Regions from separate parts of the Trichormus variabilis 0441 genome, predicted to be linked through region 3. Evidence: riboswitches for the same ligand, from Rfam matches in the RefSeq annotation. Region 3 holds a riboswitch; each other region holds the start of a gene.

The links. A riboswitch is a leader RNA that binds a small molecule or an ion and turns the genes downstream of it on or off. The one in region 3 is predicted to bind cyclic di-AMP.
Region 1: another riboswitch for cyclic di-AMP. It lies ahead of ntrB (nitrate ABC transporter permease); the one in region 3 lies ahead of GSQ19_RS22900 (glycosyltransferase family 4 protein).
Region 2: another riboswitch for cyclic di-AMP. It lies ahead of GSQ19_RS09630 (universal stress protein); the one in region 3 lies ahead of GSQ19_RS22900 (glycosyltransferase family 4 protein).

Annotation. Positions count from the first base shown of each region.
Region 1 is NZ_CP047242.1:2,359,278-2,362,561, forward strand. It holds gene GSQ19_RS09610 (sensor histidine kinase) at 1-796, opposite strand, end outside; cyclic di-AMP (ydaO/yuaA leader) riboswitch at 1,154-1,378, shown strand; gene ntrB (nitrate ABC transporter permease) at 1,476-2,327, shown strand; gene GSQ19_RS09620 (ABC transporter substrate-binding protein) at 2,365-3,284, shown strand, end outside.
Region 2 is NZ_CP047242.1:2,362,712-2,365,995, forward strand. It holds gene GSQ19_RS09620 (ABC transporter substrate-binding protein) at 1-373, shown strand, start outside; gene GSQ19_RS09625 (ABC transporter ATP-binding protein) at 437-1,273, shown strand; cyclic di-AMP (ydaO/yuaA leader) riboswitch at 1,290-1,516, shown strand; gene GSQ19_RS09630 (universal stress protein) at 1,643-2,275, shown strand; gene GSQ19_RS09635 (ArsB/NhaD family transporter) at 2,385-3,284, shown strand, end outside.
Region 3 is NZ_CP047242.1:5,548,660-5,551,943, forward strand. It holds gene purB (adenylosuccinate lyase) at 1-209, shown strand, start outside; gene GSQ19_RS22900 (glycosyltransferase family 4 protein) at 613-1,890, opposite strand; cyclic di-AMP (ydaO/yuaA leader) riboswitch at 2,043-2,191, opposite strand.

The sequences.
Region 1 (3,284 bases), 3.2 Mb from region 3:
AATTCTTCTCCGCCGCTAAAGGTTCCAGCATCTCACAAACATTGTTAATTAAGTCTCGAATATTAATTGGTGCCGATTGTAACTGAATTTTACCGGCTTCATACCGCGATAGTTCTAGAACATTATTAATTAGCCGTAATAAAAGTCTGCCATTACGCAATACGCGCTCAATATGTTCTATATTAGTGGTGTTATCTCTTTTTTCAATTTCTCGCCTTTGTTGTCGTAAAAATAAATCTGAGTAACCAATAATTGCCGTTAGTGGGTGTTTAAGTTCGTGGGCTAGTTGTGATAGTTTATCTTCATTGCTAGTGACTAAACGTGTTAATTCTTCATTATGAAGCGCCAATGAGGCTTGCAAATGTTCTAATTCCCGTAAGCGTTCCCCAACATAACTATGAAAACATCTGGCGATCGCTTCATCAATCACCGCATCAATTAAACGCATATAACGAATAATTTCAGCAGGTGTTCCCTGTAATAAATCGGCTTCTATAGTATCAAATATAACTTTTCTTAATAGTCGATATTCACGGGCAATTTCTGACGGATCAAAACCCTGTTCAGCCCGTAGTAATCCGTGCTGCCAACTGGCCGTCACAATAGATTTGATATCACTCTCTTGGGATTGTGAAAGTACTGTGACCATTGCCTTAAAAACATCAGGAATATGGTTTTTAATGGCTGTGTATGATAAATCATCAGCGCTTTCTATCTGTCTATCCTCACGCACTGCCACAACCCATTGGGCGATGATGATGTTAGTATTGTCAGCCAGTACTTGACTAAATTCCATTATTTTAAATTCAGCTATGAGATAGAGGAATTAATTCTATATGAAATTAGTTTAACGAGGAGAGCGGACATTATCGCAATCAGAGAGAAAATTCACCTACCAAGTGATAGATATTATTGATAACTCAGTAAAAATTCTGATTAACTCCCAAGCAGATTGATTATTACCAGTTGCTAAACATAAATAGGTATCCTCGTGCTTAACTGTGCTTGGTTATGATACTAATCAACTACGGTTATTGATTACGGAAAATTTTCATACTCAGTTACCTGTTTGTAATGATGTCAACAACATTTACAAATTGGGGATTGTTTTTCTGTAAAAAAGATGTTAAGTTTACCTCTACTATTATCTATTCGAGTAAGTCAGCCTAATCCAACCCATCATAGTATTTAAGGTTGGAGCGGAGGAACCAACTTGTGGGGCGTATCTCACAGAGAGTGTCAACTAAAGAGTCAAGAGTTAAACATTAAATCTAGCTAAAATACTGAACTCAGCACTCATTACTCAGCACTTGCAAGAGAGGGGCATCTCTCAGCCCTAGCCCGTCAGCTAACTTCGTAGGCATTGAGAGGAGACTGAAGAGGCAGCATTTGATAAATGTTTTGCTCTCATCAGTGTCCGAGGCTGGTACTGCTCATTTTTTCGTACCTGCACTTAACTCTGTTGGGGTGGCGCAATGATATTTCAATTAAATTTAGCAGCGATCGCAGCTGTTGCAACTCAAGCTGCATGGAAAACAGCAAAACCAATTTTGCTTAGGGATGTAGTCATACTTCCCGCCTTGGGATTCTTAGGAATTATCTTGTTGTGGTGGGTTATTGCCCTGACAAATCATGAACTAATGCCCACTCCACCAGAAGCGTTAGTTGCCAACCTGGACTATATACTAAACCCCTTTTATCAGAGAGGCCCCGGTAACTTGGGGATTGGTTGGTTATTGATAGCCAGTTTACGACGAGTCTTGATTGGTTTTCTGTTAGGTGCTGTAGTCGCCATTCCCTTGGGATTTTTGATTGGGATGTCTAGACCCGCGATGTTAGCACTCAATCCGATCATTCAGATATTCAAACCCGTATCCCCCTTAGCTTGGCTACCCATCGCCTTAGCCATCTTCAACTTGGCAGATCCTTCAGCCATCTTCGTCATCTTTATCACCTCCCTCTGGCCGACTATTATCAATACCGCCTTAGGAGTAGCCAGCGTTCCCAAAGATTATTTAGACGTAGCGCGAGTACTAGAAATGCCCCGTTGGCGGCGAATTACCAAAATTATTTGGCCAGCCAGCTTACCCTATATCTTTACAGGCTTACGCATCAGCTTAGGCATTGCTTGGCTAGTCATAGTTGCAGTAGAAATGCTTACAGGCGGTATTGGTATCGGCTTCTTTGTTTGGGACGAATGGAGTCGTTTAAATCTCAGTTCAGTATTTCTCGCCGTCTTCATCATTGGCTTAACGGGACTAATTCTAGACTTCGCCGTCGGTAAACTGCAAGAATTTGTCACCCATCGTCCCACAACAGCTAAATAACAAAAACTGATATTGCTGAATTCATCCCAGCCACAACATGAGCAATCATAACTGGACTAGAAGAGATTTTATCAAAGGCGTAGGAGCCACCACCGCCGGCATTACCCTATCTGCCTGTAACCCTTCAGGAGATAGATCCGCCACAGGCCTAACCCAAGAAGCCCTAACCATCAAGCCAGTAATCAAATCCAGCGATTTAGAAAAACCCGATTTGATTGTGGGATACGTTCCTGTAAATGATTGTGCGCCATTTGCGATCGCCTGGAAAAAAGGCTTTTTTCGCAAGTATGGCTTAAACGTCCAACTCAACCGCGAAGCCAGTTGGGCTACCTCCCGCGATGGCTTAATTTTTGGTCGTCTTGATGCTGCACCTGTAGTATCTGGTGCAGTCACCAACGCCCGTATAGGTGCAGAAGGCGCACGTCACGCGCCCTTATGTGCAGCCATGACAATCCATCGTCACGGTAACGCCATGACCATGAACAAAGCCATGTGGGATTTTGGCTTGCGTCCTTGGTATGAATATCAAGAAAAATATGGCGATGGTGCATTAGAAGCCTTTGGACGGGACTTTCGGGGTTACTTTGAGAAACAACCACCAGAGAACAAAGTTTGGGCTGTAGTTTTAAGTTCGGCAATTTACGAATACTTCGTCCGTTATGTATCGGCTGCGGCTGGTGTTGATCCCCTCAAAGAATTTCGCGTGATTATTGTTCCACCACCCCAGATGGTGACCAATGTACGAATAGGGGCAATGCAAGCATACATGGTAGCAGAACCTTGGAATACCAGAGCAATCACAGGTAACGAAGGCATTGGTTTTACTTTTGCCCAAGGTAAAGAAGTCTGGCTGGGACACCCAGATAGATTATTGGGAGTAATGGAGTCTTTTATTGATCAATACCCCAAAACCTACCGTTCCTTGGTCAAAGCCATGATTGAAGCTTGCCAATATTG
Region 2 (3,284 bases), 3.2 Mb from region 3:
AGACCGCACCATTCCCGCCGCAGACACGACAATTTTCTACGACATTCCCGACAACCTGCCCAAACAACCAGCCGAACACTCTACATTTTTATGGAGATCCAGAAGCCTTTGGTTAATGACTCAAGCCGCCCGTTGGGGACAAATCAAAGAATTTCCCAAAAATGCTGAACAATTAGCCGAAAAAGGCTGGAGAACAGATTTATATCGCCAGATAGCCGCAGAAATGGGAATTCAATGTCCCCAGGATGATTACAAAGTTGAGCCACCGGAAGTATTTATAGATAAGAAAGGTTTTGACCCCAGTGACCCTGTTGGCTATTTGAATAGTTTTGCAATTAGGGCTAATGCGCCCACTCGTTTTTTCCTGTCTTGAATTGAGAATTAGAGATGGTGATTTTTGTTGATATATAGTTAAAGATTTCTAGGAGCATTTGATATGAAATATACACCACCAGTAGTAGATAATCATCAAAAAACTAAGTCTAGCTCTAATTTTTTAGAAATTGAGAATTTAGTTAAGTCTTATCCAACACCAGATAAAGGTAACTTTGTTGTTTTAGATGGGGTAGATTTAACCATTGGTGAAAACGAATTTATTTCAGTAATTGGGCATTCTGGATGCGGTAAATCCACTTTATTAAAAATTGTAGCGGGCTTAGAAAAAGCCACTTCTGGCTCAGTTAGGCTTGACGGTAAAGAAATTCACAAGCCAGGTGCGGAAAGAATGATGGTATTTCAAAATTATTCCCTCCTACCTTGGTTAACAGTCAGAGAAAATATCAGTCTAGCCGTTGATGAAGTGTTAAAAAATGCTAATAGAGCCGAAAAAATTAGCATTGTGAACGAACACTTGGCAATGGTAAACTTAACCCCGGCAGCAGATAAATATCCTGATGAAATCTCTGGAGGTATGAAACAAAGAGTAGGGATTGCCAGAGCCTTAGCAATTCGTCCAAAAATGCTGTTAATGGATGAACCTTTTGGCGCATTAGATGCTTTAACCAGAGGTAAATTACAAAGACAAGTATTAGATATCTGGGAAAATAATCGCCAAGCAGTAATGATGATTACCCATGATGTCGATGAGGCAATTTATATGAGCGATCGCATCGTATTAATGACAAATGGTCCAGCCGCAAATATTGGAGAAATATTAGAAGTACCGTTTTCCCATCCACGGGACAGGTCTGCTATGCGTAACTCAAAAGAATACTTTGAACTTCGTAATCATGCCTTAAATTTTCTCGACAAATATTTTGCTCAAGAAGATTAAAGTAGTTTATTATCTCTTTAGTGGGTAGCCTAATTCAAATTAAGTTTGCAATCATTTGGAGCGGAGGAACCATGTTATGGGGCGCATCTTGCAGAGAGTAGCTAACTAGAGTAAAAAGCGAAGAGTAACCAAGTATTCAACTCATTACTCATTACTCATTACTCATTACTCAGCACTCTTAAAGAGAGACACCTTCCAGTCTTAGCCCGTCAGCTAACTCCGTCGGCAATGGAAGGAACCCCCAAGACTTTGGCTTTTATACCAGTTGTTATTGGGGTTTCCTTACGGATATAAATGTCCGTTTTACCCTGCTTCTCATTGATGTGTTCATTAAGTTTGGGAGAAGTTAAAGCTGTGAAAATTAAGCCAATGTTAGCACGCCTGCAAAGTGCTATGGGTCGTGATGATTTAATTGACCAAATGGTGTTATTACCGGAACCCCGAAAAAAAGGTCAAACAACACAATCAATCAACTTAATCGTTGGTTATGACGCTTCTCCTAACAGCCATACAGCACTAGATATAGCTTGTTGGATTGCCCATCAAACAAGGTTAGCGACTAATCAACAAGTCACAGTGCAAGCTGTTTATGTAGTGGAAGATAGCAACACCAAAAATCGTTCTAATATTTTAAGCTTTGCTAAACCCTTGCCGACAATAGAATTGCCGCTAGGTGAAACAAAAAAATCCAGCACCTCTGTAATTACTCAACCAAAACTGACAGGAATTAAGTCATATCTTCAAACACAAACACTAACACCTCTGCAAGAAGCAGATAGAATTATTTGGCAGGCAAGAAGTTTGGCTGAAGAATGGCAAGGTTCATTCAAATCTCATCTACGCTTCGGTTGTGTAACTACAGAATTGAGAAAAGTTGCGGAATTTGAAGCTGCCGATATCTTATTTGTAGGTTGTAAATCTGTTTATCATCCTCTCATTGAAACCTTAGGTTATAATTTCCCCTGTGCTGTCTTAGGAATTCCTGAATGTATAGATGAATAATTCTGACTTTCAGAAGTTATTTATCTAAATGAAAATGCAGAGAAAAGTCACCTATTATAGGGTGACTTTTTTCGCTATTACAAAATAACATCAACTGCAAGAGGTAGGCGTGGAAAACTGGCAAGCACTCCTAAGTGTCATCGTATTTATCAGCGTCATTTTTCTCATTATGACGGAATGGGTGCATTTGACTATTGCAGCCTTATTAGGAGCATTATTATTAGTATTTACTAATGTGATGACTTTACAAGAAGCTGTTGCTTACATCGGTAATAGTCATGGCACACTGGGATTATTTTTTGGGGTAATGGTTTTAGTTAGAGCATTTGAGCCTACTAAAATATTTGATTATCTAGCAACCCAAATAGTGATATTAGCTAAAGGCGATGGTAAGCGTCTTTTACTCGGTATTGTTGCCATTGTCACTCCCATTTGTGCAGTGTTACCAAATGCAACAACAGTGATGTTGTTAGCGCCACTAATTCCACCAATGGCACAAGAAATAGGGATAAATTTTGTACCTTTATTGATATTGATGGTTTTGATTGCCAATAGCGCTGGATTGCTGACATTAGTAGGCGACCCAGCGACATTTATTGTGGGTGATGCTGTCAATATAAGTTTTATAGATTATCTATGGAAACTTAGTTTAGGTGGTGTGATTGCAGTCGCTATGGTGACTCTTACTTTGCCATTGTTATTTCGCAAAATTTGGTATACAAAATTAGAGAATCTAGAAGAATTACCACACCCAGAAATTAATCATCCACGAGTTTTGAGTGTGGGTGCAGTAATTGTCGCTTTTGTCCTACTATTTTTTGTGATTGGAGAATCTTTGCCAATACCGATTTCTCCGGCGGCTGTGGCTTTGTTAGGTGCAGCGTTGGCTTTACTACTATCTCACCATAGCAAAATTGATACAGTCAACAATATTTTACGTGACGTAGACTGGAGTACATTAATATTCTTTATGAGTATTTTTGTACTGATTGGCGGGTTAGAAAAAACA
Region 3 (3,284 bases):
ATAAAGGACTCAGCCGAGAAGAAGCTTATGCGATCGTTCAGCAAAATGCTCATACTGCCTGGAATAAGCCGGAAGGCAATTTCCATGACTTGATCATTAACGACTCCCGTGTCACTCAACATTTGTCTCCAGCAGAAATTGCTGTGTGTTTTGACCCACAGCAACATCTCAAGCATTTGGATGAGGTTTATCGCCGGTTGGATATTTAGGAATGGGGATTGGGTACAGGGAAAAAGGGGAAGAAATCTTTCTCTAAGTTCCTCTCCCTGCTCCCTACTTCTTAAATACGCGCGAGTTTGATGGATTCGGAATAACCCCTCTCCACTAGACACCTACGGTGTACACACATCTTTGTGCTGGGTGCAAAATGTGGTTTGATCCCCCTAAATTCCCCTTCAAAAGGGGGACTTTAATTCTAATTCCCCCCTTTTTTAAGGGGGGTTAGGGGGGATCAAAACGTTATGGGACAAGATTGAGCAGACTTGTGTGTACACCGTAGCGGCAAGGAGAGACGCTTTAAAACCTGATTTTTCGTAGATGGTTCAGGCTATTTATATTTAAGCCCCTTCCCTTGTAGGGAAGGGGTTGGGGTTAGGTTCAACCAAACTCTAACTACGCTGCGACAGCCTCTTTTTCCTTCCTTGCTGGCGCATTTTGAGTTAATAAATGAGTGTATAGCTGACTCAATTGAGATGCTACACCGTCCCAGCTGAAAGTAGTTTCCACTCGCTGACGGGCGGCTGCACCTAGCTGATCTCGCCAAGTTGGGTTGGCTAAGATGCGGTCTATGGCTGTAGCAAAAGCTGATTCGTCTCGCGGTGGTGCAAGTAAACCTGTGACTTCTGGTACTACTGTAAATTGCAATCCACCTACATCACTGGCTACTACAGGAGTTTTGCTAGCCATCGCTTCAATAGCAACTAAACCGAAAGGTTCATAGTGGCTGGGGACAACGCAAACATCAGCCGCAGCGTAATAGAAGGGAAGGATTTCGTGGTCTAGGCGACCAGCAAAGGTGGTGCAATCGTTTAGTCCTAGTTCAGCCACAATATTAGCAATGCGATCGCGTTCTCTGCCATCGCTTTGACCAGGACGGCTACCACCACCAATTACTAACTGGAGATTAGCTTCACCTCTCAAGCTAGACTGAGCAACGGCTCTGACTAGGGTTTCTATGCCTTTACGGGGATCAAAACGTCCTACATAAAATACCATCTTGGCATCAGGCGCAATTCCCAGTTTTTCCCGTGCTGCTGACTTGTCAATGTTTCCAAAATTATTAATGTCAGTCCCGCAAGGAATCATCTCTATGCGTCCCTTCTTAGAAACTAGGGCGCGCATATGTTGCCGTTCTTGGGGGCTGGTGGCAACTACTGTGTCTACAGTCTCTAAACAAGCTTTTTCTATAGCTAATCGCTGATTAGCTACTGCGGGTATATCTGCGATTGTTTGATATTTAATTGCCCCTAATGAGTGATATGTATGCACCAACACCAACGGTTGTTGCTTTTTCAGTTGCATTCCTACCCAAGACGACAACCAGTAGTTTGTGTGAATGAGTTGATAATTATAACCTTGGCGTTTTTGGAAGCGTTGGAATTCAGCCACGAATTCCGGTAAATAATCAAATACGTAATCACGTCCGATAAACTCAACTGGCCCCGCTTGTAAGCGGATAGTACGGCAGTTAGGACTATGTTGGACAATCTCAGCCTGGTCGGGACTGATACGGCGAGTGAACATATCTACTTGCCAACCTTGTTCGGCTAGTGCATAGCCTACTTCTCGAACATATACATTCTGACCACCAGCTTCTTCTTGACCTATTTCAACGGCTGGGTCTCCAGAAACAGAAATAAGTGCAATCCGATGTTTTTTAGTTTGGAACATAGTGAGCTTCACCTCAAGGTAACTACTTCTTCCTCAGACACCAGAATTTAGGACATAAGTATCCATACCTCTGGTCGAGGGCGGGTAAAACGAAGCGTAAAGCTACCAGCCAAGGACACTGACGACAGACATTATAGAAAAATCTGTACGTTCAATCTCCTCTCAATGCCGACGAAGTTAGCTGACGGGCTAGGACTGAGAGATATCCTTTTTGGATAATCCAAAATACGCCCCAATTTTGGTTCCTCCGCTCTTTAATTGCCTCAATGTTTGGGGCAATTAAGATTAGGCTGACTGATTTACATTTGCTTAACACTTTACTGGCGATCGCCATTATAGTCAATAGCTTTTACGAAAAAAATGTCTTGAATTGCTTCCAGTTTGTTTACTCACGCCTCTAAAAAAGCGTTGTAACCTAGCTGGGAGAGGGCAATATTTTGTAAGAACAAGTATTTTCTATACTGAGAATATTAACTGCGATATATTTGATTATTCAACTTTCTAAAGAGATATTTCTTAGACTATATTTTTGAAAATTTTGGCTTATGCCTGCTGAAAACGACCTCAATCTTAGGATAGTTATACCGTTTCTTAATTGAAGATGTGCTTGATTCTGGACTGTAGAGACGTTGCATGCAACGTCTCTACATCATTTATTTGGTGCAACTTCATAGAGAATTGGTATTATGCCCGGAAAGTCTTGGCAATGCTCTGTTATGTCTACAATACTCATGAGCGCAAGCATTAACGGTATGAGCCTATGTTCTGACTGGCGTTTATCTGAAATCAGTAGATATCTCATAACAATAATTCGGGCAATATTGAGACAATTTTTCTAGTTAGTGTTATAAAAAGTATAATATTAAATAATTCACCAGTATAAATACTCCTTGCGGGTATTGACAAAAATCAAGAAGTATTTACTCAATGATCTGATCTGTGCAGAAAGTATATATCAAAAGACATAATTGCAGGATTTATGTCTAAAGTATTGTACTGCAATGCTTGATTTTCTAGACTAAATTGCTAACAATAAAGAAGGGATTTAAAAATCTCATAGTCAATTTCGATCATTTGACCCTTCTACGCTAGTCCGCTCAGGCGGACTTTTTTGTTGTCAATAGGATTCTTAGTTGATTTGTGAAATATATATGATGGGCAAGACAATTAAAATATGCAGTTTCTTCTAAAATAAAGCTGGAAAATATCGCAACTTATTCTATGGATCACGAATTATTAACTTTTTTTGCTGGTGTGGGCTTTCTTATCATCTATCTTATTTTTTCTGCATGGACGGAAATGGGTACTAAATTACCTTGGAAGAAATGAACAGTGATGAGTATTTCTTGAGGTTGTTTTAACCAATTTTGGGGGTTCAATTCTCCAGTTTTTAT